Linked DNA regions of Flammeovirga yaeyamensis. Each later gene encodes a partner of the first gene's protein in a complex. Links are inferred from orthologs where the notes say so. Each region holds a gene or a part of one and is shown in the gene's direction. Other genes may lie near its edges.

Evidence for each region. The genes of interacting proteins can lie anywhere in the genome.
Region 2: the proteins of lpdA (region 1) and KMW28_RS15565 are in contact, whole or in part, in a crystal structure (PDB 1EBD), measured with the Geobacillus stearothermophilus proteins. The link is inferred for Flammeovirga yaeyamensis from one-to-one orthologs. Residues at the interface, in WP_049624544.1 of Geobacillus stearothermophilus: Pro340, Ser341, Asp344, Tyr345, Arg403, Asp406, Val408, Glu431, Ala432, Gly433, Asp438; in WP_033016211.1 of Geobacillus stearothermophilus: Ile130, Ala131, Met132, Pro133, Arg136, Arg140, Glu141, Asn155, Arg157.

Annotation. Positions count from the first base shown.
Region 1 is NZ_CP076132.1:2,313,059-2,321,022, forward strand. What follows is about bases 3,084-6,034. They hold lpdA (dihydrolipoyl dehydrogenase), read left to right. Parts: upstream 3,084-3,837; coding sequence 3,838-5,232; downstream 5,233-6,034. Other genes in these bases: odhB (2-oxoglutarate dehydrogenase complex dihydrolipoyllysine-residue succinyltransferase), read left to right, coding at 3,084-3,712; KMW28_RS09000 (BamA/TamA family outer membrane protein), read left to right, coding at 5,666-6,034. In the rest of the region: KMW28_RS08980 (2-oxoglutarate dehydrogenase E1 component), read left to right, coding at 1-1,663; KMW28_RS08985 (GNAT family N-acetyltransferase), read left to right, coding at 1,694-2,131; more of odhB, read left to right, coding at 2,180-3,083; more of KMW28_RS09000, read left to right, coding at 6,035-6,919; KMW28_RS09005 (hypothetical protein), read right to left, coding at 6,998-7,964. UniProt on the Escherichia coli protein: Lipoamide dehydrogenase is a component of the glycine cleavage system as well as of the alpha-ketoacid dehydrogenase complexes.
Region 2 is NZ_CP076132.1:3,954,821-3,960,645, forward strand. What follows is about bases 114-3,066. They hold KMW28_RS15565 (2-oxo acid dehydrogenase subunit E2), read left to right. Parts: upstream 114-728; coding sequence 729-2,405; downstream 2,406-3,066. Other genes in these bases: KMW28_RS15560 (hypothetical protein), read right to left, coding at 114-352; KMW28_RS15570 (S41 family peptidase), read right to left, coding at 2,723-3,066. Outside these bases: more of KMW28_RS15560, read right to left, coding at 1-113; more of KMW28_RS15570, read right to left, coding at 3,067-3,820; KMW28_RS15575 (hypothetical protein), read right to left, coding at 3,824-4,696; KMW28_RS15580 (hypothetical protein), read left to right, coding at 4,894-5,825.

The DNA of each region.
Region 1 (7,964 bases):
TACAATCCACTTTGTGATTAACAACCAAGTAGGTTTTACTACTGACTTTGATGATGCACGTTCATCTATCTATTGTACAGACGTTTCTCAGTTGATTGAATCTCCAGTACTTCACGTAAATGGTGATCACCCTGAAGAAGTAGCTTATGCTATGAAATTAGCGGTTGAGTTCCGTCAACGTTACAATAGAGACATTTTTGTGGATATGGTATGTTACCGTCGTCATGGTCACAACGAATCTGACGAACCAAAATTCACACAACCGAAGTTGTATAACATTATTGCTAAGCACCAAAATCCTCGTGAGATCTACATCAAGAAATTGGTAGAACAAGGAGAAGTAAATGCTCAATTAGCAAAACAAATGGATAAGGAATTCCGTCGTCTACTTCAAGATCGTTTGAATGATGTACGTCAGAATCCACTTCCTTATAGACCTCAAGAATTAGAGATTCAATGGAAACAATTGAAGAGAGGTCATGGTGATGATTTTGATAACTCACCAGATACATCTATTTCTGCAACTACTGTAGAAGCTGTAGGTCATGCTTTGACAACTGTACCTGATGGATTTAAGCCTTTGAAGCAAATTGATAAATTGATTGCTGAAAGAAAAGAAATGTTCTTTGATAAAAAGGTATTCAACTGGGCAGCTGCAGAACTTATGGCTTATGGTTCGATCTTATTGGATAACAAGATCGTTCGTATTACAGGTCAAGATGTTCAAAGAGGTACTTTCTCTCACCGTCATGCTGTATTGAATGATGCAGAGACGAACGAGAAATATAGTTCTCTGGATAACATTGGTAAACTTCAAGCACCTTTCTATATCTACAACTCTTTACTTTCGGAGTATGGTGTTCTTGGTTTTGAGTACGGTTATGCAATGGCTAACCCAAGTGCTTTAACAATTTGGGAAGCACAGTTTGGTGATTTCTCAAATGGTGCTCAAACAATGATCGACCAATTCATTACTTCAGGAGAAAGTAAGTGGGGTAGATCAAATGGTTTAATAATGTTACTTCCTCACGGCTATGAAGGTCAAGGACCTGAGCACTCGAATGCTCGTCCGGAAAGATACCTTCAGTTAGCTGCTGAATACAATATTGTATTGGGTAATTTTACTACTCCAGCCAACTTCTTCCATGCGATTAGAAGACAGTTAACTTGGGACTTTAGAAAGCCATTAATTGTCATGACTCCTAAGTCAATGCTTCGTCACCCTAAGTGTATTTCTCCTGTTGAGGACTTCACAAAAGGAAAATTTGAAGAAGTTTATGATGATGCTTCAATAAAAGATCCTAAAAAAGTAGAGAAAGTGTTACTTTGCACCGGGAAAATCTATTATGACCTTCTTGAGAAGCAAGAAAAGGAAAATAGACAGGATGTTGCAATTGTTCGTGTAGAACAATTACACCCATTCCCAGAAAAGAAAGTTAACGATATTCTTAGTAAATATTCGAAGCATACCTCGTTGAAATGGGTTCAAGAAGAACCTGTGAACATGGGTTATTGGACGTATATTTTGAGAGCCTACAGAAACGAAGAGCAATTGATTAAGATGAGATTAGTATCTCGTAAACCAAGTGCATCTCCTGCAACTGGCTTCCCTAAAGTTCATAAGAGGGAGACAGACAGAATCGTTACTGCAGCTTTCGAATAAGAAAGAACCTATTTAATTATAAAATTGATCATGAACATTATCAAAGAAGTAGCATTTGATTCTCCGGAATACCTTAAAGCAGTTGAATTACGTGATGAGGTTTTAAGAAAACCTTTAGGGTTAGAATTTTCTAAAGAGGAATTATCTGAAGAGTTCGATAGCCATCATTTTGTGGCAATGAACGATGAAGATGAGGTGGTTGCTTGCTTAGTTTTAAAACCAATCTCTCCTCAGGAAGTTAAAATGCGTCAGGTAGCCGTAAAGGATACACAAAGAGGAAAGAATCTAGGTTCTTTGATGGTGCAATTCTCTGAAGTATTCGCTATGGATAATGGATATGAACTGTTGACAGTTCATGCTAGAGAAGTAGCAAAAGGATTCTATGAAAAATTAGAATATACTGTAGAAGGTGATCAATTTGAAGAAGTGGGAATACCTCACTTCAAGTTTATCAAAAAATTAGTCTAGAACTATCGTGATGGGGGATATTCCTCCATCACCCAAAATAATAAAACTATGAGCTTACAAATGACCGTTCCAGCTGTCGGTGAATCGATCACTGAAGTAACCGTTGCAAAATGGTTGGTAGAAGACGGCGACACTGTAGAACTAGATGATGTTCTATGTGAACTAGAATCAGACAAAGCAACTTTCGAATTAGTAGCAGAAGCAGATGGCGTCATCAAGATCGCTGATACTGCACAAGAAGATGCTGTTTTAGAGATTGGTGCATTACTTTGTACTATTGAGGAAGGTGAAGGTGCTCCAAAAGCTGCTGCAGCTGCAGAAGCGGCTCCTGCTTCAACAGATGCTCCAAAAGCAACTGGCGAAGTATTGGATATGGTAGTACCTACAGTGGGTGAGTCTATTTCAGAAGTAACTATTGCGACTTGGGCAAAAGAAGATGGCGATTTTGTAGAATTGGATGATCTTCTTTGTGAAATCGAGTCAGACAAAGCAACTTTTGAATTAACAGCTGAAGGACAAGGTATTCTAAGAGTTATTGCTCAAGAGGGTGATACATTAGAAATCGGTGCTCCAATTTGTAAGATTGAAATTATGGAAGGTACTGCTCCTTCTGAGGCTTCATCAGAAGCGGCTCCTGCAGCAGCAGCTCCAACAGCAGCTGTATCTGGAAACGATACCTATGCAACAGGTCATGCATCGCCAGCAGCAGCGAAAATTTTAGCAGAAAAAGGGATCGATCCTTCAACAGTTAAAGGAACTGGCGTTGATGGTCGTATCACTAAAGAGGATGCTGAGAAAGCACAAAAATCAGCTCCTGCTCCTAAGAAAGCAGCGGCATCGAAAGAAGCAGCTCCAGCAGCACCAACTGCTGCTCCAGGCGAAAGAGTTCAAAGAAGAGAGAAAATGACTGCTCTTCGTAAGACAGTTTCTCGTCGTTTAGTTTCTGTGAAGAACGAAACGGCAATGTTGACTACATTCAATGAAGTCGACATGAAACCTGTAATGGATCTTCGTAAGAAGTACAAGGAGATGTTTAAGGACAAGCACGAAATCGGATTAGGTTTTATGTCGTTCTTTACAAAAGCAGTAACTGTAGCACTTAAAGAGTGGCCTGCAGTAAATGCATACATTGATGGTAATGAGTTAGTATATAACGATTACTGTGATGTCTCGATTGCCGTATCAGCACCTAAAGGTCTTGTAGTTCCTGTCATTAGAAATGCAGAGTCTTTAAGTCTTGCAAATATTGAAAAAGAGGTAAGACGTTTAGCGTTAAAAGCTAGAGATAACAAATTGACAATTCCAGAAATGGAAGGAGGTACATTTACTATTACAAATGGTGGTGTATTTGGTTCGATGTTATCAACGCCAATCATCAACGCTCCTCAATCAGCTATTTTGGGTATGCACAACATTGTGGAACGTCCAGTAGCAATCAACGGAGAAGTTCACATTCGTCCAATCATGTATGTGGCATTATCATATGATCACAGAATTATTGATGGTCGTGAGTCTGTTAGCTTCTTGAAGAGAGTCAAAGAGTTATTAGAAGATCCAATTAGACTATTATTGGATGTTTAATCAATAGACATTTTATCAAAAGGACTACACATTGTTGTAGTCCTCTCTTAAATTTTACACAACAAACATTTGAATCTTCTTAGCTTACTATTAAGATTCTTAAAAATACCTTTTATAGGAAAGTTATGACATACGACTTAACAGTTATCGGTTCCGGTCCTGGCGGTTATATTGCTGCAATTAGAGCAGCCCAATTAGGAATGAAAGTAGCGTTAATTGAAAAATACAATACTTTAGGAGGAACATGTTTAAATGTTGGATGTATTCCATCAAAAGCGCTTTTAGATTCGTCTGAATTGTATCATCAAGCTGTTCACCGTTTTGCTGATCATGGTCTTGAAGTAGAGACACCAAAGATTGATTTTGGTAAAATGATCGCTCGAAAAGGTGAGGTAGTAAAGCAAACTACAGATGGTATCGGCTTTTTGATGAAAAAAAATAAAATTGAGGTTTACCAAGGTTTCGGTTCTTTTGTTGATAAGAACACAATCAAAATCGATGGTGAAGAATCAAAAGTAATCAACTCAAAAAAGACAATTATTGCTACAGGTTCTAAGCCAGTGATGTTACCATTTATCGAATTCGATAAGAAGAGAGTGATTACTTCTACAGAAGCTTTAGAGCTAAAAGAAATTCCTAAGCACCTTATCGTGATCGGTGGTGGTGTAATTGGTCTTGAATTAGGTTCTGTATATGCTCGTTTAGGCGCTGAAGTAACAGTAGTTGAATACGCAGATTCTCTTATCCCAACTATGGATGTAGCCATGGGTAAAGAAATGCAAAGAGTATTAAAGAAAGAAGGATTCAAATTTAACTTAAAAACTAAAGTTGAATCTGTAAAAGTGGAAGGTGAAGAAGTAGTTGTGAAAGCTACGGATAAGAAAGGCAAAGAAGTAGAAATTAAAGGTGATTATTGCTTAGTTTCTATTGGTCGTCGTCCTTACACTGATAAATTAAACTTTGAAGAAATCGGTGGTAAACTTGATGCGAAAGGTAGAATTGAAGTAAATGAAAACCTTGAGACTGCTGTAGAAGGAATCTATGCAATCGGTGATGTGATCAAAGGAGCAATGTTGGCTCACAAAGCTGAAGAAGAAGGTGTATTCGTAGCAGAACACATCAATGGTCAAAAACCACATATCAATTATAAATTGATTCCAGGTGTTGTATACACATGGCCTGAGGTAGCTTCTGTAGGTTATACAGAGCAAGAATTGAAAGAATCAAAGAGAGCTTATAAAGCGGGTTCATTCCCATTCAGAGCATCAGGTAGAGCAAGAGCATCTATGGATATCGATGGATTGGTAAAAGTACTTGCTGATAAGGAAACGGACGAAATCTTAGGTATGCACATCATCGGACCACGTGCTGCAGATATGATTTCTGAAGGGGTTGTTGCAATGGAATACAGAGCGTCTGCAGAAGATATTTCTAGAATGTCTCATGCTCACCCTACTTATTCTGAGGCTATCAAGGAAGCTTGTTTAGCAGCTACAGGAGATAGAGCATTAAATATGTAATTATCAAACGAAGAATATATCTGATCTATTCAGACAAAAGGTCGCCATTTGGCGGCCTTTTTTTATGTCTCACTTTTTCTCGTTCATAGAATTTCATTCAATGTCATAAACATAAATTGAATGAAAGAATATTAAAATATCTAATTCAGGTTGTTTGAGTAGCCAATAAATATACTTTTGATAGAATAGAATGTTGAATATGACCTATATTAATTCAAAAAGGTTAAATAAAATCAGTGTTATTTTCTTTTTGGTCAAAAACAATTTTTTGATGTGAAGGAAATGACAAAATAGATAAAAGAGGAAATTTTTAAATGTTAAAAGCTAAAAACAACCTTACTATCTCACTAAATGTAATCATTAATTCAACACTCTGTCAGGTGTTTTATAACACTCCAAATTTACTTAATTACAATTAACTACTTGATCGAAAATGAGAAGAGTAACTACAACGATCTTACTAAGTTTATTATCGTTTTGTGTTTTAGCAAATGGTATTAACGACAATGAAACGAAAAAAGAAAAGAAAAAGGATGAGGAAGTGAAGCAGGGGCAATTGTACATGGCACCATTGCCTGTATTAGCATCAAACCCAGCTTTTGGATTTATTTATGGATTTGCTGCATCAGGTGGTATGTTCTTGGGAGATCCTAGTACTACGAAAATGTCAAGTGCTTTAGTTACGGCGACATATTCTACTAAAAAACAATTGATGTTCACCATTAAATCAAATGCTTATTCAGCAAATAATGAGTGGTTCTTCCAAGGTGACTGGAGATTATTTTATTCTTCACAGCCTACATATGGTTTAGGTACAGGTCCTCAATCAGATATCTTAGTAACTGAAGATGGAGGTTTCAAATTAGGTGATTATAAAGATGGTGTTCATGAAGGAGAACTAATGGAATTTGATCTTGTAAGATTCCATCAAACAGCCTTAAAGCAAATTAAACCAAATGTATATTTAGGTTTAGGATACCACTTGGATATGTATTCTAATATTAATGATCAATTACTTGATTTGGAAAGCGATCCTCAAGTAATCACAAACCATTATGCTTATAGCCAAATTCATGGTTTTGATCACGAAGGTTATACAACATCAGGTGTGTCATTAAACGCGGTTTATGATAGTAGAGATAATGTAGCAAACCCTTACACAGGTCGTTTCCTTAATGCACAGTTTAGATATATGCCTACTTGGTTAGGTAGTGATCAGACGGCTTCAACATTATGGTTGGAATATAGAGACTACTTCAGTCTTTCTAAAAAGAACCCAAGAAATGTATTGGCAATTTGGACGTATGGTAACTTCCATACATCAGGTAACTTACCCTATATGGCATTGCCATCTTTAGGATGGGATCAAATGGGACGTTCCGGTAGAGCATTCCCTCAAGGTCGTTTTAGAGGTAATGATATTTTCTATTCTGAGATCGAATGGAGAATTCCAGTGCCAATCATTCAAAGAAATAAAGATTTGTTAGGAGCAGTAGTTTTTGCTAACTGTACAACAGTATCGTCACACGATTTGAACGTACAATTATTTGATCATTTAAAAGCAGCAGTCGGTGTGGGTGCTAGAGTAATGATTAATAAGAGATCAAGAACCAACTTAGCATTAGATTATGGTTGGGGTTCAGATGGTGCAGGAGCGTTTTACTTGAGCTTAAACGAATACTTCTAACCAAGAGAATACTTAAGCAAAGATGTTAGATTTCTAAAAACGATAAACCCCGATAGTTTTACTACCGGGGTTTTGTTCTTATAGACTTTTGATCTCTTTTAATGTTACAATAACAGGTTCATTGCCAAATCTATTTTCATCTTCTCTTTTCTTGAAACCGTTAAACCAAATCCATTTATTATCCTTTTTAAATATGCCAGCAATTGACTTATAAGGCTGATCTGATTCATGTATTACGGCATGTCCTATTAATGGATCAGGTAGTAGTTTTTCATCTACTTTAACAATACCAATTTGAATTTTTGCCTCAATTTTTTCGGAAAATAAATTAAACAATAAAACTTCAATGCCATCAAATTTATACAGACCATTCAAAGTGATTTCATTGATGTCTTTCATATATATCTTTTCAATTTTTAAAGGTGTATCTTCTTTAAAAAAATAATCTGCTGAAAAACTTACAATAGCATCAGCTAATTGAGGATTACTTACAAATAGATTCTCATTTTTTATAAATTCATTTGTATTAACATCATTATAATATTGATCATAATCTTTAAAATCAGTACTCTCAAATAATTGTGTAATTAACTTTTTCTTATCCTCAAAGAGCAAATTATCATTTTCAGTTTCTATATTATACTCTTGTAATTTTTCAGTATACCATTTGCTATCATATAATTTTATTACCTTCTCGAAACCTTTATAGATTTCATCAGAAGAACCATCTAGAATTCGTCTAAGCCAGAAACCACTTGCTACTTGTGGACTATAATAAGTGTTTGATCGTTTTTCTGGTCCTAATGGATGTTCATATCCTTTGATATTAGAATAATACTCTTGTAAATAATCAGAAGCTTTTACATTCTTATCTACTGTAAAATGATAATATTCTTGTGCTTGTATAATGGGCGAAAACCTTTGAATAGATAAATATGACTCGACACTTAGTCTAAAGTATCTTTTCATGGTTAAATGATAGATTTCTTGATAAGTAAACTGATCTAATAGATCATTAGGGTTTGGAATTAAATTGGAGTGTATC
Region 2 (5,825 bases), 1.6 Mb from region 1 along the record:
AAATTTCTTTACTCCCACTAAAAGACACCTCTACCTCTGAACGAATAAAATTTGTTTGTCCAGTAGCAGCATATCCTTGTTGAAATAAACCAATATTACTTTGTCTTAAATCTTGAATGGAATTATAGACAAGCACCTTCGTTTTATAAAAAGGAGCATGACCAATCGTTTCGGTTAAATACTGATATTCTCTCTCAGCTATCTCACCTGCGATCTTGGCAATAGTGATTCCATAGCCATAATAATACAGCTCGAAATGTTCTGTTTCTATATAACTCCAATCAAAAACTTCGTATTGTACACGGTTTTTTCCAAACTTATCTAAGTGGAAAAAATGTTGTGCATTTACCATAGAAGTTATGAATAGAAATAATATTGGTAATGTTTTACTAAAATTTATTCGCATAGTAAATGTCCTCATTTGAGTAAGTCAGATTTTTTGAAGAAGTCTAAAAGCCTGCCAAAGAATGATGTAAAGGGTTAACTAGCAATTGTAATATTTCAAGTATAGACAAGAGTAAAATTTCAAGAGCTTAGCTTATTTCAAATTAATAAAAAAAATGAAAATGAACGTAAGAAATTGCTAAAAAGTTCAATGAAAATCAAAACATATAAATTTAAATGAATACTAAATCTCTAAACTTTACATAATATTTAAAATTTCTGTTTATTTTTGGCACGAAAACGAAAAATGTAGAGACAAACAAAATTAGAGTCTTAATTAGATTATGGCAGAAGTAATCAGAATGCCTAAGATGTCAGATACAATGACAGAAGGCGTGATCGCATCTTGGTTAGTAAAAGTAGGAGACGAGATTTCATCGGGCGATATCATCGCAGAAGTGGAAACAGATAAAGCCACTATGGAACTTGAAAACTACGAGGACGGCGTTTTATTATACATCGCTGTTGAAGAAAAACAGGCAGTCCCTGTTGACGGAGTTATCGCAATTGTTGGTGAAGAGGGAGAAGACTATCAATCTCTTCTAGACGGAAATACATCCGCTGCACCAGCTGAAAGTGCTCCAGCACCTGCTGCTGAAGAAGCACCTGCACCGGCTGCAGCTCCAGCTGCTGAAGCTATTGATGTATCAGGCATCAATGCAACAGTAGTGAAAATGCCGAAAATGTCAGATACAATGACTGACGGTACAATCTCTCAATGGTTAATGAAAGTTGGTGATGAAGTGAACGCGGGTGATATCCTTGCTGAAGTTCAAACTGACAAAGCAACAATGGAACTAGAGTCTTATGACGAAGGTAAACTATTGTACGTTGCTGTTGAGGACGGTGGTTCTGTTCCTGTTGATGGTGTTATCGCTATCATCGGTGAAGAAGGCGCAGACTACGAAACTTTATTAAAAGCTGAAGAGCAAAAGTCTGCAGCTCCTGCTGAGGCGGCTCCTGCTCCAGCTCCAAAAGCTGAAGCTCCAGCGGCTCAACCAGCTGCTGCCCCTGCTCAAGCACCTAAAGCAGCTCCTGCTACTGCTCCTGCAGTTGCTCAATCTAGAGAAGCTGCTCCTGCTCCAGAACACGACGGTAAAAGAGTTTTTGCTTCTCCATTGGCTAAGAAAATGGCTGAGGATAGAGGTTTTAACATCGCTATGATCCCAGGTTCAGGTGAGCACGGTAGAGTAATCAAAAGAGACGTTGAAGCGTACGTTCCTTCTCCAACTCCTGTTGCTGCCGCTGCTGCTCCAGCTGCTGCACTACCTGCAGGTGTTGAAAGTTTCGACGATCAACCGATGAATAGCATGCGTAAAGCAATTGCTAGAAATCTTACATCAAGTCAATTTGGTGCTCCTCACTTCTATTTAACAATGGATATCGACATGGACAAGGCTATGGCCGCAAGAAAGTCTATGAACGAGATTGCTGAGGCGAAGATTTCATTCAACGATATGGTAGTGAAAGCTGTTGCTACTTCATTAAAGATGCACCCATTGGTGAACTCTTTAGTCGAAGGTGATGTAATCAAAGTTGCTAATCATATCAACGTGGGTGTAGCTGTTGCTATTCCTGACGGTCTTGTTGTTCCTGTAATCAGAAACACAGACATGTTGTCTTTATCACAAATATCTTCTACTGTAAAAGATATGGCTGGTAAAGCAAAAGACAAAAAACTTGGTTTAGACGAAATGTCTGGTGCTACATTCACAATTTCAAACTTGGGTATGTTTGGCATCGAGCAATTCACTTCTATCATTAATGCTCCTGCATCTTGTATCTTAGCTGTAGGCGGTATCAAGCAAGTACCTGTTGTGAAAAACGGTCAGATCGTACCTGGTAACATCATGAAGATTACTCTTACATGTGACCACAGATCTGTAGATGGTGCTATTGGTGCAGCATTCTTGAAAACGCTGAAAGGATTAATGGAAGATCCAGTTAGAATCCTAATCTAATTTGACTTTGCCAAGCAATTAAGATAAAAATAGTCTAATCGCTATATATAGCCACTTCATTTATTTGAAGTGGCTTTTTTTTCTCTATCAGTTAAATAACACTTGATATTATTTCTGAATAAAGATTTTAATTCCACTCACCTTAAAAAGTTTCAGGTATAAAAAAACGCAACCTATTTTCATAAGTTGCGCCCTCTTAGATTTGGATCTTACGTTATTAAAGATCGTATATGTTTTAGTATTATTCGCATTTATATACACGAGTATTACATAAAAAATGTTGCCCTTTTTTATATAAAATTATAAAAAAATTCATTTTACCACGATCCATTAAAAATCTCATCTATGGCTCTTTCAATCAACGTATCTTTATTCTCTTGTGTATCAGAAGGTTGCTGAGTAACATAGATATCTGGGGGTACTCCCAGTTCATATTCTGTATTACCATCTACTGACCTAGTTTGAGTAACTGACATTCTATAATACCATCCATTTGGTAACTGACCACCTCTTGGTGCACCAAGTCCACCTCCTGTTGGTACTCCAATGATTTTTACTGGATGTAACTTTTTAACGGCTTGTAAAGCAGTCGCAAAATAAGAAGTAGCACTGTAGCAACCTCTATCCGTTAGTACAACGATTTTTCCTGGATAATGATAACCGCTTGGAGAAATATCTGCAGGAAGCCATTCATCAAAATCATTTGGTCCGGTACCTGATTTATTTCTACTATAATAAAGCGTTACATTACCTGCATCCGATGGAATAAATCTCTCGCATATCTGGAAAATATTCAATGGCGATCCTCCTCCGTTACTTCTTACATCAAAGATCATCCCCTCTGTTACATTTCGATATCTTGTAATTACATAGTCGATATCATAATTAGAAATCATAGATGAAAAACTGCTATATCTTACATAGAGGATTCCCTTGTTTTGTCCATTAACAGCTCTAACTAAAGGTACTTTATTTCCTGTAGAATCCAATTCATGAATCAAATCGTTGGTTAAAGGTCCAGTTTGGGCATAATAGCTACTTAGATAAGTATCTCGAACAATACGGACGTTATAATTAGAATCCGGAACAGCTAACTCAGGGTATCTTGACACATTAAAAGGAGAATACAAATTTACATGTCCATCTTTTAATGTGGCCATCATATCAAACATCATGATAAAGAATTCTTCCTGAGACATATTATCTGTAATCACCCCATCATAAACAGAATACACACTATCCCAATCAATATTTTTTAATTCGAAATAAGAATATTGCTCTTTCGTTTTCTGCCATAAATATTCAAAAGTTTGTCTATTTCCAGATGAAGGGTCTTTTTCAATAAACAAATTCTCACAACTACTGAAAAGAAGTGATGCAAGAATAACAGTCACTATATATACTTTATTTTTCATTTTCTACTTTCCAGTTAGGTTAAACATAAATGCGATTCCTAATCGATGAGAAGCACCTTTTGATGTTCCACTACTTCCCTCGTTTACGCCATAATATCTCCACACATAGTTAAAACGTAAAGCATTTTTGTTATGTAAGTGATAATAAAATTCCAACCTTGAACTCACTTGAACCAGGTCTCCGATAAAAGCAAAATTGTTTTTTCCTTCCCCAGAAATGAAATTAGCTCCTGTAGTAAAATTACTGATTGTATTATAGCTTGGTCGAATATATGTTCCCATAAGCGGTAAAGAGAAATTCCATAAAAAAGTAAAATCTCTATCTTTCTTTCTTAAAAACTTACCAGAAGATGGTAAGGATACATCCCAAGCAAATTGAGTTGCTAATCCAAAGCCACTTACGTATTCAAAATTTAAAGATGAATTAGTGTAGGAGAAATTACCTCGATAATTTCCTGTAAAATCTATGGCTGCACCCACTTTAAAGTGAACATTCTCCTTAGAACTAAATACTGGATTTACTTTCCAAAGAGCATGGGTATGTACAGGAACGTAATAAAAAATATTACCTCCAGCATCAGTCACCCCCGATAAATGAGTATAAAGAATACCAAAATCAAACCCTCCGTCAATTAGAAATTCAAATTTTTCAGAAGTCAGTAAATACCCTACAGACCCTCCTATTCCTCTTCCTTTATAAGTTAAAGGAGAAAAGGCTAAATCTTGGGATTTATTAGTAGGTGATAAGTTTATGCCTGCAATAAAGTAATGCTGCTTTTTAAGTGTAGGTGGGCTATCTTCCTGCCCTACTACAAATGTGGATATACCACAGAGTAACAGAAAGAAGCAACTCTTCAACAATCTATAAAAATTCATTGATTGGTAATAAGTTAGATTGAACGTGACAATTGAATGGAGTTTCAATAGCTTTAATTTATTTTTATAAGAAGGAAGAAAATTATGTATTAACTCCCCTCAGATTATTAAATTAACGAACCTTTTTGAATATTGAAAAAGAAATCTTTAATCTATTTTATTAACTTTATTAACTGCAAAGAAATCTAGCTCCTTTCATGATCAAAAACACAATTAATCTACTCTGGCTTTTACTTCTCTTTTCATTATCAACCAACGCTCAGTCAAAGCGTTACTGGAGTAATAGTTTTAATACTGATGCCAATTTGCTCTCTGGAGCCGTTGTTGGTGGAGGAAGTGGTATTGCAGCCATTTTTTACAACCCTGCTCAAATTGCTGATATCGATTATCAAAAATTTGCTATTTCTGCAAATATTTTCAGCCTATATATCTACAGGTACAACAATGCCTTAGGAGGTGGAGATGGTTACAACGATTGGAATTTCAAAGTTCAACCTCGTTTTGTCGCCTTCTTACTACGTCCTAAAAGATGGAAAAGCACTAGTATTGAATTAGCGAGTTTTACCAGAGATAAAGTATCTACAGAATTAAGGAGCAGAAATGCCCAAGAGTTGGATATTATTAAAAGTAGAACTGGTGATGAAATATATTTAGCAGATTACTATTACCGTATGAATTATGAAGATTATTGGTTAAGTATCGGTATCGCCAAAAAATTTGATGATAAATTCAGTATTGGTATTTCAGGTTACCACTCTTATGTGAGTTTTAAATATGATTATGAAATTGATACTCGGGCATTTTCTGCTGAACCCGTCACTTCTGATGATTCTTTTTACATTTCACAATACAAAAATGTTCAATCCCTATCCGGTTATTCATCCCGATTATTATTTAAGTTAGGTTTAAAATATCAATGGAGAGACTGGCAATTTGGAATGGCAGTACAAACTCCTTCTATCAACTATTTGGGTGAATCGAAAGTGTATAGAGAAGTTTCCATGCAAAATATCCATAATCAAAGTGGTGATTTATTACCCAATATGTTGGTTTCCGAATATCAAGAAGAATTACCAACAGCTCATAAAGATCCATTCAGCGTTGCTTTTGGAGCTACTTATAAACACAA